3 regions of the Paenibacillus sp. E222 genome follow, and region 1 is predicted to be linked to each of the others. Evidence: riboswitches for the same ligand, from Rfam matches in the RefSeq annotation. Region 1 holds a riboswitch; each other region holds the start of a gene.
What was found. Region 1 has a riboswitch for S-adenosylmethionine ahead of metA (homoserine O-acetyltransferase MetA). Riboswitches for the same ligand answer to the same signal wherever they lie in the genome.

Region 1 (6,647 bases):
CCCCGGTGGTTTTATCGATTTCGTCACCGAAATGAAGCAGCTTGGTATCGAACTTCAGGTCGGAATGAACATTCCGTTCATGATTGTTGGCATTATTGTTTTGCTCACTCATGATGCGTTCCCCCTTCAATCTCCTGCTGTGCAGCTGTAAGTGCGTTGCCCAGATCGGCAATCAGATCATCGGCGTGCTCGATCCCAACAGAGAAGCGCAACAGACGGTCATCTACACCTACAGCGTCACGAATTTCAATCGGAATATCCGCATGGGTCTGTACCGCAGGATAGGTCATCAACGACTCTACACCCCCGAGGCTTTCCGCAAAAGCAATCAGTTTGATGTGACGCAGCAATGGTTCAACATAACGAGCATCCTTTACTTTGAAAGAGAAAATGCCTGTGTTCCCGCTGGACTGTTTATTCTGTATTTCAAATCCGGGATGATCCGACAATCCTGGATGATACACTTCATCAACGGCTGGATGCTCCAAAAGGTACTTGGCAATCGTCAAGGCATTATACTCATGTCGCTCCATGCGAAGAGCGAGTGTCTTCATGCCTTTCATCAGCTGATAGGAGTCGCTTGGAGACAACACTGCTCCAATGGAATTGTGCAGGACTGCCATTTCGGCCGACAACTCTTCCCCTTTGGTAATAATCAATCCGGCAAGTACATCATTATGACCACCCAGATACTTTGTGGCACTATGGATGATGATATCGGCACCGAGTTCAATTGGACGCTGGAAGAAAGGAGTCAGTAGTGTATTATCCACAATGGTCAGCAAGTTGTGGCTCTTGGCCCAGGAGCATACCGCTTCCACATCCGTAATCATCATTAATGGATTGGTTGGTGTCTCAATAAATACCGCTTTTGTATTCGGCTGACGAATACTTTCCAGAGCTGCCAGATCATTGGTATCGACGTAACTTGCCGTCACACCAAATCTAGATAGGATGCGCTCTAGCAAACGATACGTTCCGCCGTACAGATCCAGCGATACAATCAGATGATCCCCTTGTCCAAATAAGGCGAAAATCGTTTGCAAGGCAGCCATGCCGGAGCTACAGGCAAATCCGGCGTCACCGGATTCCAACGCTGCCGCTGCTTCTTCCAACACTTTACGGGTTGGATTGGTCGTACGAATATAATCAAATCCCGTGCTTTGTCCAAGCTTGGGGTGGCGAAACGCAGTGGATTGATAGATCGGAAAATTAATGGCGCCTGTTACCGGTTCATTGATAGACCCAATTTGGGCCAATCGGCTTTCGATTTTCAACTTGTTGTCTTCCATTGCAGCATCCTCCTGTAATGTCGATTAGATTTGCGGACCAATATCGTAAGGTGTCTCTTGATACACATAGTAATTGAGCCAATTAGAGAATAATAAGTTTGCATGTGCCCGCCAAGTAGCCGGGGGAACACGGGAAGGATCGTCATTCGGGAAATAATGTTTAGGCAGCGCAATGTTCATGCCTTTAGCTGCATCCCGGTCATATTCCCATTTCAATGAAAGCGGATCATACTCGGCATGTCCGGTTGCAAAAATCTGTTTGCCGTCTTTGGTAGCAACCAGGAAAATTCCTGCTTCCTCAGACTCAGCCAATATTTCAAGGTTATCATTTTTTTCAATATCTTCACGGCGCACTTCCGTATGGCGGGAATGCGGAACGTTGAATACTTCATCAAATCCGCGCAGCAGCTGCACATTGGATCTGTTGATCGTATGTGAGAATACACCGAAACATTTTTCATCCAGCGGAACTTTGGGAACTCCGAAATGATGGTATAAACCCGCTTGGGAAGCCCAACATATATGCATAGTCGAAGTCACATTGGTTTTGGTCCATTCGAAGATCTCCTGGATTTCTTTCCAGTAGTTCACGTCTTCAAAGTCCATTTGCTCTACAGGAGCGCCTGTAATGATCATGCCGTCAAAGCGGCGGTGTTCGATCTCATCAAAGGTTTTGTAGAACAAGTCCAAATATTCCTGCGATGTGTTTTTGGACGTATGAGACTTCGGATGAACCAGAACGATATCTACCTGAATGGGTGTGTTACCCACCAGACGAAGCAATTGTGTTTCTGTCGTTTCCTTTGTAGGCATCAGGTTTAATATAGCGATACGCAGCGGACGGATATCCTGCTTATAAGCGGATGTCTCGTCCATGACAAAGATGTTCTCTCCTGCAAGTACTTCCTTGGCAGGCAGTGTGTCTGGAATTTTGATTGGCATGGTGGTTCTAACTCCTCCTTGTGCATAAATAGATGCAGCCACTGCAGGTGCGATACGCTTCGCATCCGTACAGTTATAGGCTGCCATGAGCTTGCCTGCAGGCGCTGAATTGCAACCACATTGCTGTCGGCAGGCTCAAGTTCCTTAGCGAAAATCACTGCTGAGAAGTCGGTGCATATAACAAAGACCTTCCTCGGATTCCGAGAAAGGTCATATGTAAATAGATATGCGCCTCTCTCATCTCTCAGTTACAACAGTGTCACTCGGACACTTGGTCGCTGCAAGAATTAGCACCGTGCGGTATACCGCCGGTTGCCGGGTTTCATCGGGCCAGTCCCTCCACCTACTCTTGATAAGATTTCGCTTTATTCAATTGTAAAAACTAGTGTGGTTCACCCTTTACTTTAAGACATTAATCCCCTCACGTCAAGGTGTAGTTCTATGCATGTTCCTCAGGATCGGAACCGTTCATCATCCGTTGTCATACACTGCTCCAGGGCGCGAAATCGACACATTTTTGCGCTTGAAAGGACCCTGTACCAGCGGTATACTAGACAAGTGTTATAAACCCTTATGTGAGAGGTGACATATTCAATGGATGGCGACCCGAGGCCTGACTGGCAGCCGAATTCCGACAAACTGCATAGAGAATTGATATCAGCATGCCGGCAGCGGGACGTTACTTCCGTTTGATTATAGAGCGAACGCAGTCCTGACTTCCAGGCTCCGCTGCCGACCGGCTGATCTGTTCTTTTTGCGCCCATATTGATGAAATCCGCCCATTTGGCGGGTGCAGAAGGAGTAGATGAATAATGAAAATCCGGTTGGTAAACAACGGTGTATTTATTCCGGTGGACGACATTCAGCAGGCGCTGACTCCACCAGCGGAAGGATTTTACTGGATTGATGCGGACGTAGACGATTTGGCGGTACTTCAACCCCTTTTCATGATGCATGATCTGGCCGTGGAAGACTGTTTGAGTGACGAAGAACAACGTCCGAAGATTGAAATTTATGAGAGCCATTATTTTATTGTTATTAACAGCATTCGTTTCGATGATGAAGAGATTTTCTTACGTGCCGTCAACCTGTTCCTTGGCAGACACTTTATTATCAGTGTGACCAAACAGAAAGTCAGCGAATTGCGGACATTGAAACCAATCCTGTGGGAACAGGAAATCAGTACACCGGATAAGCTGCTCTATCTGCTGGTTGACTTGATTGTTGATAATTATTTTACCGTCGGTGACCGAATTGAAGCCCGCATCGAGAAGCTGGAAGAAGACATTCTGATGCATACCAAAAAGTCTCACCTGAATGAGATTATCGGGTTGCGCAGTGAGATTTTATGGCTGAAGAAAGTGCTGGGGCCTCAGAAAGAGGTCATTAACACACTCAATAAAAAAGATCTGCGTCTTATTGATGATCAACTGCAGAAGTATTTCAGTGACATTTATGAGAATGCTGTGAAAATATCTGAAACCTTTGAGACTTATCGCGACTTGATGGGGAACTTGCGAGAAGCTTACCAATCCAGTATCGCCAATAGGGCGAATGAGATCATGCGTGTGTTCACCGCCATTACCACGGTGTTCATGCCGCTGACCGTGATCACTGGTATCTATGGGATGAACTTCACGAACATGCCTGAGCTGAACTGGAAGTATGGTTATTTTGTGGTCATTGGCCTGATGGTTACACTGGGCCTGAGCATGTTCTTTATTTTCCGCAAAAAAGATTGGGTTTGAAATAGCAAAAGACGAAGCGCTCCACATCTGGAGAAACGCTTCGTCTTTTTTTAAATTTATTCTATTTTAGAAAAATCCTTCTGCTGATCTATCTTAATTCTAGCCTGCATTCTGTTCCGTCTCCGTGTGACGGCGAAACCGGATGCGAATCATGCGCAGTCTTTCGTAGACCTGCTCCAGGTTGCTCCCGCCAGGCTTTTCTTCTCCATACACCTTATGTAACACGGGCTTCAGAAACGTATCCCCCAGCTCCTCGTAGGCACTCCATACTGCCTCTTGCTCCTCTTCGGGCATGACAGCAAGCTCCGCATCGAGCAGACAATCTGTGTCATACCCCTCCAAATCCAGTGTCTCCAACAGTTCAATTAGCTCCCGCCGGGACAATCCGGAACGATTCACGATCTCCTCCAACGTATATCCTTCCTTCATACCTTCAAGTACCTGCTTCCGTGTGGTGAATCTGTCCAGCTCCTGCTTGTATTTCTGCTCTCTCTGTTTGTACAGCCAGCTCTCATATTCTTGTTCCCTCAGAGCCGTGTACACCCAATCTAGCGGAAAAGATGTGGAACGTTCCATTCCATTCGTAAGCTCCAGCCATTCAGCACCGTACTCGGAAGCCTTGCTCTCTCCTACGCCAGGCAATTGCATCAATTCATCGATGGTTTGTGGAACAAATGCGCTGATCATGCGTAACAACCGGTTCGTTGCAATAAAATAGGGGGCCTTCCGGTCCGACGCCGCTCTCTTCCTCCGCCATATGCAAAGATCCATATACAGCCCCTCATTGCCATATAATTCACTGTAACAATGTAGACGCTGACCGCCATAATTGCGCGACTTCAAATCATCATTTTCGTGAAACAAGCCCTGCAGCAAGGGACGATATCCTTCGCCCATCTGAATAGCTAACTGATGACGATACACATGTAACAGCTCGTCCCACGAACTGCCAGTATACCAGATGGCATCCGTTCGATCTCCTTCCTCATATTGGCTCCATCCCAGATGCCACGCCCCTTCTTCTTCACCGATCCACAGCTGGGCATGCTCTTCATTGTGATCTGACATTCTGGATAATCTGTTCATGAAAATGACTTCCATTTCTTGTCCCTCCTTCAATAGTTCAGCTCTACACAGTCTCTGTTGTACTAAATTAAGCAGCACAAAAAAACACCTCTCCTGCAAAATCCATGCAAGAGAGGTGCTTCCTCATTAACCGTGCTATGCTGTTGCTCATATATTACCACAATGGAAAAATTCGTCAACTACTTGTATAAAGCTATTTACTTGTTCAAAGCCAGTTTCGCCAGCGCAAGCGAACCACACAGTCCCGCATTATCGCCAAGTCCCGGTGAAACGACATATTGGTCAATATCGGACTGAAGTGCAGGATGCTGAACGTATCCAGCGAGCAATTCTTGCAGCTTGCTGCGAACCATCGGGAACAGATGCTCTTGCTTCATTACACCGCCGCCCATTACAATTTTCTGCGGAGTGAGGATCAACACATAGTTCATCAAGGCATGCGCCAGATAATGTGCTTCAATCTCCCAGGCCTTATGATCGGCTGGCAGTTCGTAAGCAGGCTGCTCCCAACGTTTATTGATGGCAGGACCTGCAGCAAGTCCTTCCAGGCAGTCTCCATGATAAGGACAGAACCCTTCATACGTATCTTCGGGATGCCTGCGTACAATGATGTGTCCCATCTCTGGATGTGACAATCCATGGACCATTTTGCCACCTACAACTGCGCCTGCACCAATTCCCGTTCCGACAGTAATATACAGACAGCTATCCAGACCTTGTGCAGCCCCCCAGGTTGCTTCCCCAAGCGCAGCACCGTTTACATCCGTGTCAAACGTCATCGGTACATCAAAGTGCTCCTTGAGCTTACCAATCAGGTTGTACTGACCCCAATACGGTTTTGGTGTTGTTGTAATGTAACCATAAGTCGGGCTTCCTTCAATCGGATCAATCGGACCAAATGAACCTACACCCAAAGCTTCAATGCCTTTACCTTCAAAAAAAGCGATTACTTGAGCCATCGTCTCTTCCGGTGTCGTCGTTGGAAAGCTTACGCGTTCAAGAACTTCTCCTTCTTCCGTACCGATACCACATACAAATTTGGTTCCTCCAGCTTCAATTGCGCCTAAAATCGTCATGTTAGTCACGCTCCCAAGTAGTTTAAAATTAAAATGGATTTTCGAATCTGTTCTCTGAACGACGGAACGACAGCATGATTAATCCTGTTCAGCAGTTCCGAGCTTCGCCAATCGCTTTAATAAGGTCTGCTTCCAGCTGTCGGCTAGTGTTGGAATGGCCAGCAAAGCACGCATACCAGTGACATCCTGCTTCCCCTGATGCATAATTCGATTAGCTTCCAGAATGGTCATTGATGCAGGGTCCGTGCTTACTCGTCTGAATATTGCAGAAGAAGTTACCTCGCCCTCTTGCAATACTCGAAAATAAAATCCGGTATGCCCGCTATCCTGAAAATAAACAGGCAGCTCTTTGTAATCATACCGTGCACCAAGCTTGAAGCAAGGCTGTCTTGGCTGACTGACCTGTACCGTGGCTTCCCCCAATTCATATACGTCACCAATCCGGACTTCTTCCTCCATACAGCCTTCAACTGTCAGATTTTCTCCACAAGCTCCCCAGTCCA
Region 2 (6,647 bases), 3.4 Mb from region 1:
ATAATCGATTTAACACACAATACACACTTCGTTATATTTGTTGAAAAATAAGTACAAGCTCTGTCTGCTTTCATAGCGGACAGGGCTTTTTTGTAAAATCTATATAAAGGTAGTCCATTATAGACTTCTAGACATTCCCTGGTAAGGCTCTATCCTTAATGCGTTAAGGTTTTGGCATCATGGGCCAATGCCGTTTTCAGCATGCCATACCGATGCTCATGACTCATCTCAAACAGCCAGGGGCGGCGCGGGATCGTGAGATGACCGAGGCAATCGCGATTTTGCAGCCAATCCTGCCTGGTAATCGGTTCATACGGAGTATCACCCCATACGGCCAGCAATTCTGGACTATATAACCGTTGTCCTTCCGCTAACCATTCTTGGTGCAGCAGCTCGTGACTATAGAGCTCAGCTTCTCCGGCTTCATCTTTATGTGCGGTGAACAGACCAGGCCAGTATTCAGCACGTGAGCCACGGTGGGGAACCGAGCGTGCAAACTCCAATACTTGTGTGTACACTTGTTCCACTCCAAACAGCATCGCATATAAGCCCTTGCCAAACATTATCCGCTCATCCAGCTTGCCAAAATGTTCAATAACCCGGCCTGCAAGACCTTTTTCCCGTCCGAGTGGAAATACGATATGATTCAGCCCAGCCAGATTATGCAGATGAAATGCGGGTTTGGACAGCACTTGTTTTTGAAAATAGGGATGCTGCACGACCCGGCTCTCAATATAGTTCTGCTCATTAATAATTAAGGCCACACTAAGCAGCGAGCTGCATCGCTCCAGCCAAAATCGTTCCCAAAATGGCGTCATGAACGCCGATACATGAAAATGGGACAACAAATGGAAACAGCTCCGGCCGATCCGCCGGCTATTCATATATAACAGAAGCTGGGGATAAGCATCCTGGAAAATGAGGGCATTGCATCGCTCCAGTAGTCGATACATGTGCTCACGGTCTGTTTGATTTTGCAGATTATGCATAAGGTCACTCTGAAGATCGGTCATGTGATATCCGCCGTTGCGGGATACCATATGGGCCAGCAGGGCCCAATGCAGCTCTGGATACTGTTCGTAACATTCCAGGTATGCTGCTGTGCGAGTGATGTTACTCCGGTTGTTTTCCTGCGTTAATGTTTTGATCTCTTCCAGAATAATGCAGTCCTCTTCACAGACCAGTGCACTGAGCGTATTTCGGGCAAAAGAACTTTCGTTTCCAGGCAATAGGCGCTCCACATCAGCTTGTAAGGTAGCAGCCATGTCAGAGTCCCAAGCCATATCACGCAAAGGATGACGAAGCTGTGCAGAGGCCTGCCAAGCCGCCTGTTTACCCCTCCATACTTCACGGGCGGCACCTGGGATGGACCGGACCATCTGCAATATCGACCCGTGATGGGCAGATTCGGAGGAATCCGTTTTAACGGAAGTCATGACATGACCTCCTTTCCTGATAATCTGATTATTGTTTTAGTTTAACAAGCTGTTGATATCAGTATGCGCCGAATATTTGACTTCCACTCCGCAATTTGCTTCACTAAGAGGATAAGACAAGGTATAGAAAGGAAGATGTTGTGATGGAAAAGATTACATCGAAATCGGAATTTGATGTGGCAATCCAATCTCCGCGTTTGACTGTAGCTGTATTTAAGGCAGATTGGTGTGGTGATTGCAAGTACATCGATCCGTTTATGCCTGAAGTTGAAGAGAAGTTTGCTCGTGAGCTGAAGTTGATTGAGGTCGACGTAGATCAGGTGGGTACAGTGAGCGAAGAGCAAAATATTCTGGGTATCCCCAGCTTTGTAGCTTACACGGATGGCCGGGAACTCGTTCGTTATGTGAACAAACTGCGCAAGTCGAGAGAAGAGATTGAGCAATTCCTGCAGCGTGCAGTTGAGGTGTATAACACGATTCATAAATAAAGCATGACAGGTTCACCATGTTAAAGGTTATAATTAAAGGAACGCCATTTCTCTTGAAATAGGGAAGTGGCGTTTGTATTTTTAACATTTTTCGGGGAAGCTAATGACGTACATAGCCTTGATCAATGGAGGGTCAACTTTTCGACAGACGTTAACATTTTGTCACAAAGCGCGGGCGTCAATGACACATTTATCCGGTATAATGAATTTAGTTGTGAAATAAGTGTCAAAGTACCGAATCAAGCGGAGGATGTAGTTCTTCGCCATCTTAAACCAACAGCGGGTGAGAAAAAAATTGAAGCACTTAACCTTGTTTAAATGGTTAACCGTATTAACCTGTCTTGTCATGTTTCTGGCCACATTTGGCGGAGGCGTTGTAACCCGAACGGAATCGGGCCTCGGCTGCGGTGCAGAATGGCCTTTATGTAACGGAAAACTTGTGCCTGCACACACGGTTGCCTCACTTATTGAATTTTCCCATCGCGCCGTTAGCGCACTGGCAGGACTGTTGTCCATAGCCTCTTTTGTAGCATTTTTGCGGTTTGGCAAATCACGCCGTGATCTGCAGTTGTTTTCATTGTTAACGCTGATATTTGTGATTGTCCAGGGAATCATGGGGGCTTTTGCCGTCGTATTCTCCCAATCTTCCGCAGTCATGGCACTGCATTTCGGGTTTGCCTTAATCGCTTTTGCCAGCTCCTTGATGATGGCGCTTGGTATTCGGCAGGAGGCTCGCCATGGTGGATTGGAACGACTGAATCGATATCCGCGAGTCAGCAAAGGGTTCCGAAATCTGGTATGGTTTTCCACGATCTATACGTACCTCGTGGTATATACTGGAGCATTTGTGAGCCATACGGATTCTGCTGGAGGCTGTTCAGGCTTTCCGCTCTGTAACGGGCAGATTATTCCTGAGCTCTCGGGAGGCGTAGCTGTTGCTTTTGCTCACCGGGTGGCGGCTGTTTCATTAGTAATCGTCATTGCAATTCTCGGCCATTTTGCGTATCGCAAACATCCGGATAACACGGAATTAAGAGCGCTCGGCGTCATTTCTGTTGTACTGGTTTTATTGCAAGTGGTCATTGGTTTTGGACTGATGCTCACGATGAACCGTCCGGAAGTGTATATGTTCGTGGCGCTGGCGCATATGCTGGATATTGCCATTTTGTTCGGCGTATTAACTTATATGAGTTTCCTGGTGTATAAGCTGCATCGGCCCGTTAACCGGTTCTAATCTATATCCGAATTATTGTAGTTCAGGGGATGAATCCAGTGAAGTTCACCATCCGATGATGTACATCATTGGACAGGTGAACTTTGTTTGATGTCAGGCGTGTCAGGGCACCCTATTGTAAGCAGCGGTCATACGTTTACTCTGATTCCGATTTTGTTTAATATGATGAATTATTATTATTATTATTTTATGATCTGCAGAGTGGAAAGAGGAGGCTATATATGCTGCGAACGTTGCTGGGTGAAAAGCCACGTAAGAACGAAGGCATACTTAAGGACGCGATGGAGGCGATGGCGGATACGCTTGAGCTATTTCAGCGACAGATGCATGTGGACCATGATCCTACCCATGATTTTCGTAAACTGTATATATGGACCCAGGGACTGATCTCTTCGCTGGATGAACTGGAGCAAAGCTGTTTTGCAGCTTCCCATTTCCGTCAGAAAGTCAAAGCGGGCTCTACGGATGATATGACATTACCAGAAAAAGCAGAGTATGCCCGTTACGTCTATTTCTATAAGGATGGCTTCATCCGATGTTTTGCCATTCTGGATAAGTTAGGTACAGTGTTGAATGAAATGTTTGAGCTGAACACAACCAATGTTAAAACACATTATTCTTACTTTACCGTATTAAGACAGTTCGGATATGACAAGCAGCATTATGTTCTTGCCAACGAACTCATCCAGATTAAAGATTCCTACCGTGAGCCAATGAGCAAATTACGTAAACGACGAAACATGGAGATTCATTACATGAATTCCGAAATGCAGGATGATCTGTGGCAGCTACACCAAACTTTGCAGGGGAAAGTGAAGCTGGAGGACCTGGATCAGCATCTTTTGGAACTCCGCGAGGGCGTAGACATGGTATGTAAGACGTTAAAAGCAGCGTACGGCTACATCAACAAGAAGTGGCATAAGCAGGGAGTGGCTCAACCGCCAAAGTGATTTGAATTGTAATATTTGCCTTTGACAAATCGGAATACTTGGATTATACTGAGTTCCTGATTGACAGTTAGATGGAATTAACATTTATGACATTAACATTATAACTACTACTGAACTTATAAATTAAATATTTCTTATCGAGAGCGGCGGAGGGACAGGCCCGATGAAGCCCGGCAACCGATTTATAACTGCATGACAGCTGTGTCATACTTTATAGATGTTAGGTGCTAATTCCTACAAAATGGTGCAGGGCACGATTTTGGCAGATGAGAAGGTATAATCTTTCACGTGAAGAGCCCTTTTTGTTTCTGCAAAAGGGCTCTTTTTTTGTACGATGAAGGGGAGTTTTCCTTTCATTCGGGTAAAGATACATGTAGGCAGTGGGAAGGAGCAGTAATTTTGATTGAATTAAAAGGTTTAACCAAGACGTACGGTAAAGGTTCAAAAAGTACGACGGCCTTATCGGAACTAAATTTGAATATCCGCAAGGGTGAAATATTTGGAGTTATCGGTCATTCCGGTGCAGGCAAGAGTACATTGATCCGTTGTATCAATTTGCTCGAACGCCCCACGGCAGGCGAGGTTTGGGTTGATGGTATCAACCTAACCGATCTCAATAAGTCCGATTTGCAACAACAACGGCGTAAGATCGGCATGATTTTTCAACACTTTAATCTGTTATCCTCAGCTACGGTATATGATAATGTGGCTTTTCCTTTGAAGCTCGTTAATACGCCCAAGGCTGCCATTGATCGGAAAGTGAAGGAAATGCTCGCATTGGTTGGGCTGGAGGACCACAGCAATAAATATCCGGCCCAGCTGTCAGGCGGACAGAAGCAAAGGGTCGGTATTGCGAGAGCACTCGCGAGTGATCCGAACGTGCTGTTGTGTGATGAGGCCACATCGGCACTTGATCCCCAGACAACCGATTCGATTCTGAAGTTATTGCTGGATATCAATGAAAAGTACAACCTCACGATTGTGCTAATCACCCATGAGATGCACGTGATCCAGAATATCTGTGATCAGGTGGCGGTTATCCATCAGGGAGGCATCGTGGAGCAAGGGCCGGTGACGGAAGTATTCCTCAAGCCACAGCATGCCATTACGCGTGACTTTATAATGCGGGACCATGAGGTTGGAATTGCATTGGAAGAGACCGCTCTGGCGAGTGCAGATGTCTCATTACAGACGGACGGAGCTTCTAAGCTTGTGAAAATATCCTTCCTGGGCAATAAAACCTATGAGGCGATTTTGTCCAGAACGGTTCGTAAAACAGGAGTGGATTTCGCCATTTTGCAAGGCACCATTTCAACCATCAAACAAGTTCCCTATGGACAGCTGACCGTTCGGTTCGAGGGACAGTCAGATGAGATTAATCTCACCATTAAAGAGTTAGTGGATCAGGGACTTGATGTGGAGGTGCTTCGTTAAATGGATTTTTCAACGGTACGTTGGGAAGAAATCGGTAAGGCTTCGATTGAAACACTGCAAATCCTGGGAGCATCGGGCTTGTTCACGATCATCATTGGTCTGCCGCTAGGCGTATTGCTGTTTATGACGGCAAGGTCGGCTTCGATCCAGTCCCAAGTGGTGTACACGATATTATCGTTCATTGTAAACATTCTGCGCTCAGTGCCATTTATCATTTTGATTGTTGCACTCATTCCGTTTACGCGTTCACTGGTCGGCACAGCTACAGGAGTGCTGGGTGTCATACCACCGCTCGTCATTGCCGCAGCTCCATACTTTGCCCGATTGGTGGAAACTACACTGCGTGAAGTGGATCGTGGCGTCATTGAAGCGGCACAGGCGATGGGCGCTTCAACCGGACAGATTGTACGGCGCGTACTTCTGCCAGAGGCATTGCCGGGTCTGTTAGCCGGGATCACCATTACAATCGTTACCCTTGTTTCCTACACGGCGATGGCGGGAATGGTTGGTGGTGGAGGTCTGGGAACATTGGCAATCAACTATGGATACTTCCGTTATCAGTATGAAATTATGATTATATCCGTTGTATTTATGGTCATTCTGGTGCAAGTGCTTCAGATGGCTGGCGATCGTTTGGTTAAATGGTTCACCAGGAAATAACACATATATAGCATTTGCCTGATTCGGTATCGACTTGGTGCAAAATGCAAAAAAAATTTATTGGAGAAGGGGTTTTACACATGAAAAAATGGTCTTTTGCTCTACTTAGCATTATGCTGATCGCGGTTCTTGCGGCTTGCGGAAACAACAAGGATTCCGACAGCGGCGCTGACAATGCTGGAGGCGCACCGCGCACCGTAGAATTGAAAGTGGGAGCATCACCAACACCACATGCTGAAATTTTGGAAAGCATCAAGCCTGAACTTGAAGCTGAAGGCATTCGCTTGCAAATCGTGACTTTCAATGATTATGTTCAACCTAACCAACAGCTTGAAGATAAACAACTGGATGCGAACTTTTTCCAACACCAGCCTTACCTGGATACAGAGAACAAAGAACGTGGTTTCCACCTCGTTGCTGTAACACCTGTGCATGTTGAGCCATT
Region 3 (6,647 bases), 3.1 Mb from region 1:
GAACATACTAGGTGTGTCCAAAATAGCGACAAACATCACGACCCGTCAGAACAATATTTCAGCTGTAGTTAATGAACTGAAGACGATGTCACATGATTTGAACGAACATGCCGATATCGGTATTGAGCGAAGCCGTGAGTTGATGTCCAGTATCACGTATATATCTGAAGTTTCCGCCCACAATCGAGCGACACTGAATCACTTGCAAGAACAGGCTCGTTCTATCCAGGGAGTTGTCAAAACGATTCGCGAAATTGCGTCGCAGACCCAGCTTCTGGCCCTGAACGCTGCGATTGAAGCAGCTCATGCAGGCGAATATGGTCGCGGGTTCGATGTTGTAGCCAAGGAAGTACGGAAACTTTCGGCCATGGTCGAAAATTCCATTAATGAGATTCGGGATAGTGTGAATGGGATCACCAAAGAAATTACGAACATCTCTGGCGGGACACAGGAGGTTGAAGGTTACGTGGAGCGAAGTCAGCAGCAAATTGAGGTGGCGTTGAATGATTTTACAACCATTGCGGCGTCTGCACATTTACTGGATGCGAAGGCGCAACACGTAACCAAAATCGTATAGATATGATAAACTCCATAACTCTGTAGGGAAGCGGGTGCCAATAGAGGCATCTGCTTTTTTGTTGTTCAAAAAACGGGAATTATTGTGAGCAATCAAGGAAACAATACTCAGTGATACCAAGGAAGTCTAGATAATGGGGTGAGCCGGATGTGGTCAAAAATACTTTCTTATTTGCCGGACTGGCCTATTTGGGCACAGGCCTTTTTATTATTTTTGGTGCCGATATTGTGTATGAAAGGATACCAGTGGTTGCGATCATCCTTAAAAAAAGGAACCTTTTCAAATAATGTTCATTCCAATCAGGAGGAATCGTCCAAAACTTCTTCTAATGAAGAGACAGGAAGTTACGCAAATATTCGACTTACCGGGGATTATGCTAAGGATCTGATTAGTGTAAAAACTACATTTGGTCAAAATTCAGACGTATGTATACGGGAGTTTGCTATAAGAGGAACGAATACCCCAGCGGCTGTTATCTATGTGGAAGGATTGGTCGATCATGATCGGTTAGATACTCACATCTTCACGCCTCTAATGATTAGGGGGGTCCCCAACACAGAGCAGAATATATTTGAAGAACCGATAGAAGAAAATGAACTCAGAGCTTACGTCAGGCGTAGTCTTTTACCGGTTGGTGAACTACTGGAAGTCGAGACACTGCAAGAAGCAGCACAAGCAGTGCTTCATGGTAAAAATGCTCTGCTTATTGAAGGTATTTCCGGAGCTTTTATTGTTGGTTCAGCCAAGGGGAAAAGCCGCAGTCTGGAAGAGCCGGTCTCGGAGGCATTGCTTCGCGGGCCAAGGATCGGTTTTACCGAGCGGTTAAGCGATAATACCGGAATATTGCGGCAATTCGGAGGCAACAATGCCTTGTTTATGACCAAACACCAGGTGGGTACCAGGGTGAAAAGGGAACTGGTTATTGCGTATATTGAGGACATTGCCAATGCCGACCTTGTCGCTGAGGTGGAAAAACGAGTGCAGGACCTGGATATGGATATCATGCTGGAATCCGGATATGTGGAGCAACTGATTGAAGATGATGAGCTTAGCCCCTTCCAACAGGTACAGAATACAGAGAGGCCCGACCGCGTAGTCAGTGGGTTGTTAGAAGGGCGTGTAGCTATTTTACTGGATGGGACACCATTTGCATTAATAGTGCCATCGACTTTTAGCATGCTGCTTCAATCTCCCGAAGATTATTACGAGCGCTGGATTCCGGGGACATTTCTGCGTATGCTTCGTTTCTTGGCTGCTACGATTGCACTGCTAGCACCTGCTTTGTATATCTCCTTTATCTCATTCCATCCGGGTCTTATTCCGACCAAGCTAGCTTTAACCATTATTCAAACCAGACAAGGTGTGCCTTTCCCGTCTGTTATTGAGGCGCTGATTATGGAGACCTCGATTGAAATTTTGCGGGAAGCAGGCATTCGTCTACCCAAGCCAATTGGACCCGCAATGGGTATCGTAGGTGGTCTGATTATTGGGGATGCCGCAGTACAGGCCGGAATTGTCAGCCCGTTTCTGGTTATTGTTGTGGCAGTCACTGCGATTTCTTCGTTCTCCATCCCTACATATAGTGCCGGGATAACACTTCGTATATTGCGCTTTGTAGGAATGTTCAGTGCGGCGATCTATGGATTGTTTGGGGTAGTCATGTTTTTCTTGTTGCTCTGCAGTCATCTCGTTCGGTTAAAAAGCTTTGGAGTACCTTATGTCACTCCGGCTGTGCCTTACAGCTTATCGGATTGGAAAGATTTCTTTATTCGGGCACCTTTAGGAATGATGAAGAAGCGTCCAAGTATGATGCATCCCAAAGACCCTGATCGCAAAAAGTAGGCATATCGGATATTCAGGAGGTGAACCATGAATCGTAAACAAGACCAACTGACGACAGTTCAAGCCGCAGCCTTTATCATCAACTACATGTTGGGGGCAGGAATCCTGACACTTCCTCGAACCACGGTGACGGCTGCAGGTACGCCTGACGTATGGATTTCAATAATATTGTCCGGTCTGTTAGTTATGGTGATGGGTATAATCCTGGTGACTCTGTGCCGACGATTTCCAGGGAAGACGGTATTCCAGTTCACTGAGGAAATTACAGGCAAGTGGATCGCTTATATTTTGGGAATAACGATCATCGTGTATTTCATTATCATCGCTGCTTTTGAGATCAGGGTAATGGCTGATGTCACCGGATTATATTTATTGGAGGGCACCCCGGTATGGGCCATTGTCATGGTGTTTATGTGGGTCGGTTTTTATCTCATCACAGGTGGAGTCAACTCCATGGCTCGCTTGTATGAGATCATTTTACCCATTACGCTTATTCTTTTTGTGCTGGCCATTTTTTTGAGCAGTGAATTGTTTGAGATCAACAATTTGAGACCTGTGCTGGGAGATGGAATTATGCCTGTTGTTAAAGGAATTAAACCTACGACACTGGCGTATACGGGGTATGAAATCATGTTTGTGATTATGGCTTTTATGAAAAACCCGGAGAAGGGGAAAAAGGCCATGGTCTGGGGCATCCTTATTCCTATGGGGATCTATTTCATCACCTTGGTTATGGTCATTGGCAGCTTATCCATTGAAGGCATGAAAACAAGAACGTGGCCAACACTTGACTTGATGCGAAGCTTTGAGATTGAGGGATTGGTCTTTGAACGATTTGAATCCTTGCTGCTGGTGATCTGGATTATGCAGATTTTCTCTACGTTTACCATTACCCATTATGCCGCTTCTCTCGGATGTTCGCAATTGTTTAAGAAAAAGCAGCTGTCTTGGATGATCATTTTGCTTCCCATCATTTACATCATTGCTATGTTACCGGATAATGCGAACGACACGTTCAAACTGGGAGATGCGGTCGGGAATGTGTCCATTTATCTGTTTGGTGTCGTACCGTTATTACTTTTACTGTTGAGCATGATCCGAAAAAAAGGAGGGAAACACAATTGAGCAGATTCAGAAGACAATTAACCATTGGGTTATCGGGGTTGCTGCTAATGTTTACCTCAGGATGTTGGAGCAGTAAAGAGATTGAAGATCTAAGCGTTTATGTGGGTGTGGGACTGGACGTGGCTGAGGAATCGAAATTTGAAAAGAGTATTAATGAACAAGGAGGCCATTATCCCAAAAACAACAATTTAACGGCTACCGTACAGATTGTTCCACGAATCGGCCCCAAACAGGATACTCAAAAAGGCACAGGTGCTTCCGAAGGGCAATCTTTTTTGAATGAAAGGTTGACTGGAGATTCCCTGTTTCAGATCTTTCGTCAGTTTGCTCTAAGAAGAGACCGTCCACTCATTGGTCATCATTTAAAGGTCATCGTTGTTTCTCATGAGTTGTCCAAGAAATATAGTTTGGAGCAGCTGCTTGACTTTATTTTGCGTGATAATGATATCCGCCCCAGTTGTCTGGTTTTAGTAAGCCATGGAACAGCTCACGAAGCTCTTAGTTCTATAGAGCCGGGAGAAGTTCCGGCCTTTTATTTAAAGGGAGTGGTAGGGAATTCGTACCGTTCCAACAAGATCCTTCCTCCTGTGTCTCTTGCGAAGCTTGACGGGAAAATGCAGTCCGGGTCAAGCTTTTTGTTGCAGAATGTCCTTACAGCCGAGGGTGAGCATAAATTCTCAGGGGCAGGGATCTACAAAGGAGAGACGAAAAAATGGATCGGCTCTATAAATCAGATTGAACTCGAAGGATTGTCATGGATCACAGGGAAGGCCCAGCAAGGAGCTGTTAAATCATACGCTCCACCCAATGGCCATACGGTAACCTATGAAATCAAGTCTACCAAGAGTAAAATCATACCACTGGTTCAAGGCAACAACATCTCTTTTCATGTAAAGATTGAATCAGAAGGCCAACTCATGGAAGATTGGAGTTCCCCGGAAATCCCTTCAACGGACAAGTATATTCGTAAATTGGAGATACAGTTTGCGGATACAATCAAAGAACAAATACAGCAGGTTATGAATAAAATGCAGCGTACCTATCGGGTGGACGTGGCCGGATTTGGTGAAGAGCTGAGGATCAAATATCCGAAGGTGTGGAAAAAAGTGAAAAAAGATTGGGATGAAACATTCAGTCACGTTCCCGTAACCTATGATGTGAAACTGAATATTAAAGATTCTGGATCATCGACGGATTAATCACAAGGAATAAGATTCTCTTTACTCTACAAAGTGGATGATGATATTTAATAGTTGACACAAACATGATAGATCGCTATATTTATAAAAAATCATTTTCTTATCCAGAGAGGTGGAGGGACTGGCCCTTAGAAACCTCAGCAACAGATCTGAAGGATACTGTGCTAATTCCAGCGGGTGAACAGCCTGATAGATAGGAGCGTTTGTTTTTATTTGTCAGTAACGGCGCACTCTTCAGGAAGAGTGTGTCTTTTTGTTTTGTTGTTTTCTGGATGAAGAAGTAGGGGAGCAGGCATGAATAACAACAAAGATACGGGGCATTTTCAGCGTAAAATGCAGGCACGGCATGTAGTTATGCTCTCACTCGGTGGAGTCATCGGTACAGGGTTATTTCTAAGTTCGGGCTATACCATCCAGCAGGCAGGACCGATCGGTACTATTCTGTCTTATCTGATCGGAGCGATTGTCGTCTATCTGGTCATGCTCTGTTTAGGTGAACTTTCTGTTCATATGCCAGAGACAGGGGCGTTTCATAGCTATGCGGCAAAATACATCGGACCAGCAACAGGATACACAGTAGCCTGGTTGTATTGGCTAACCTGGACGGTTGCCCTCGGTTCCGAATTTACAGCGGCCGGGCTGTTGATGCAGCGCTGGTTCCCTTCAGTGAATGTTTGGATCTGGAGCGCATTGTTTGCGCTTATGATCTTCCTGTTCAACGCGCTGACTGTCAAATTTTTTGCGGAATCGGAGTTCTGGTTTTCCGCAGTTAAAGTCCTTACAATTGTAGTCTTCATTATTCTTGGGGGCGCAGCCGTATTTGGTATTATTCCAATGGCAGATTCGGAACCTGCACCGTTTCTATCCAATATTACAGCATCGGGTTGGTTCCCCAATGGGGCTACTGCGATACTAATGACGATGCTTGCCGTAAACTTTGCGTTCTCGGGTACCGAATTGATTGGGATTGCTGCCGGGGAAACAGAGAATCCGGAGAAGACGATTCCAAAAGCGATCCATACCACACTGTGGCGTTTAATTATCTTTTTCATCGGAACAATTGTCATTCTCTCGGCACTGCTTCCGATGTCGGATGCGAGTGTGCTCGAAAGTCCGTTTGTGGCGGTCATGGAGCGGGTGGGAGTACCCTATGCAGCAGACATTATGAACTTTGTTATTTTGACGGCGATTCTGTCTGCGGCTAATTCGGGGTTGTATGCATCTTCACGGATGCTCTGGTCTCTGGCTGATAAAAAGACGATCTCCCCATGGTTTGCCACATTGACCAAACGTGGTGTGCCGCTGAATGCGCTCTTGATCAGTATGGTTGGGGGCGGTCTGGCTTTGCTGTCCAGTATCATTGCGCCAGGTACCGTATATATTACACTGGTTTCCATTTCAGGTCTGGCTGTTGTTGCGGTATGGATGAGCATCAGTGCTTCACAGTATATGTTCCGCAGACAGTATATCCGGGAAGGACATGCGGTCAAAGATCTGGTCTACCGCACACCACTGTACCCGGCGGTACCGATTATTTCATTTATATTGTGCCTGGCTTCATGTATAGGCATTGCTTTTGACCCGACACAGCGAATAGCGCTGTATTGCGGAGTTCCATTCATTGCAGTGTGTTACGCAGTTTATTATCTGACAGAACGTGTGAATAAGAAAAGAGGACAAGTACATGACGCAAGTACAACAGACTAATCCCATAGAACAGATTCTGCGTGAGTATCCGGTCATGATTCTGGATGGGGCGCTGGCAACCGAACTGGAACAGCATGGCTGTGATCTGGATGATCCGCTCTGGTCTGCACGTGTGTTACTGGAGAATCCGGACGTGATCCTTCAGGTCCATGCAGATTATTTTCGCGCTGGAGCCGACTGTGCGATTACATCCAGTT

Region 2: another riboswitch for S-adenosylmethionine. It lies ahead of HW560_RS11025 (methionine ABC transporter ATP-binding protein); the one in region 1 lies ahead of metA (homoserine O-acetyltransferase MetA).
Region 3: another riboswitch for S-adenosylmethionine. It lies ahead of mmuP (S-methylmethionine permease); the one in region 1 lies ahead of metA (homoserine O-acetyltransferase MetA).

What each region holds. Positions count from the first base shown of each region.
Region 1 covers NZ_CP058552.1:6,591,028-6,597,674, forward strand. The annotation lists gene HW560_RS29145 (trans-sulfuration enzyme family protein) at 1-112, opposite strand, end outside; gene HW560_RS29150 (aminotransferase class I/II-fold pyridoxal phosphate-dependent enzyme) at 105-1,292, opposite strand; gene metA (homoserine O-acetyltransferase MetA) at 1,317-2,234, opposite strand; SAM riboswitch class I at 2,469-2,593, opposite strand; gene corA (magnesium/cobalt transporter CorA) at 3,047-3,982, shown strand; gene HW560_RS29165 (HRDC domain-containing protein) at 4,082-5,083, opposite strand; gene HW560_RS29170 (ROK family protein) at 5,266-6,144, opposite strand; gene HW560_RS29175 (MOSC domain-containing protein) at 6,223-6,647, opposite strand, start outside.
Region 2 covers NZ_CP058552.1:2,467,576-2,474,222, forward strand. The annotation lists gene HW560_RS11000 (putative polysaccharide biosynthesis protein) at 1-4, shown strand, start outside; gene HW560_RS11005 (DUF2515 family protein) at 156-1,436, opposite strand; gene HW560_RS11010 (thioredoxin family protein) at 1,580-1,924, shown strand; gene HW560_RS11015 (COX15/CtaA family protein) at 2,220-3,158, shown strand; gene HW560_RS11020 (Cthe_2314 family HEPN domain-containing protein) at 3,380-4,108, shown strand; SAM riboswitch class I at 4,240-4,381, shown strand; gene HW560_RS11025 (methionine ABC transporter ATP-binding protein) at 4,508-5,542, shown strand; gene HW560_RS11030 (methionine ABC transporter permease) at 5,543-6,202, shown strand; gene HW560_RS11035 (MetQ/NlpA family ABC transporter substrate-binding protein) at 6,283-6,647, shown strand, end outside.
Region 3 covers NZ_CP058552.1:2,186,827-2,193,473, forward strand. The annotation lists gene HW560_RS09675 (methyl-accepting chemotaxis protein) at 1-577, shown strand, start outside; gene HW560_RS09680 (spore germination protein) at 725-2,419, shown strand; gene HW560_RS09685 (spore germination protein) at 2,447-3,544, shown strand; gene HW560_RS09690 (Ger(x)C family spore germination protein) at 3,541-4,743, shown strand; SAM riboswitch class I at 4,841-4,943, shown strand; gene mmuP (S-methylmethionine permease) at 5,038-6,450, shown strand; gene mmuM (homocysteine S-methyltransferase) at 6,428-6,647, shown strand, end outside.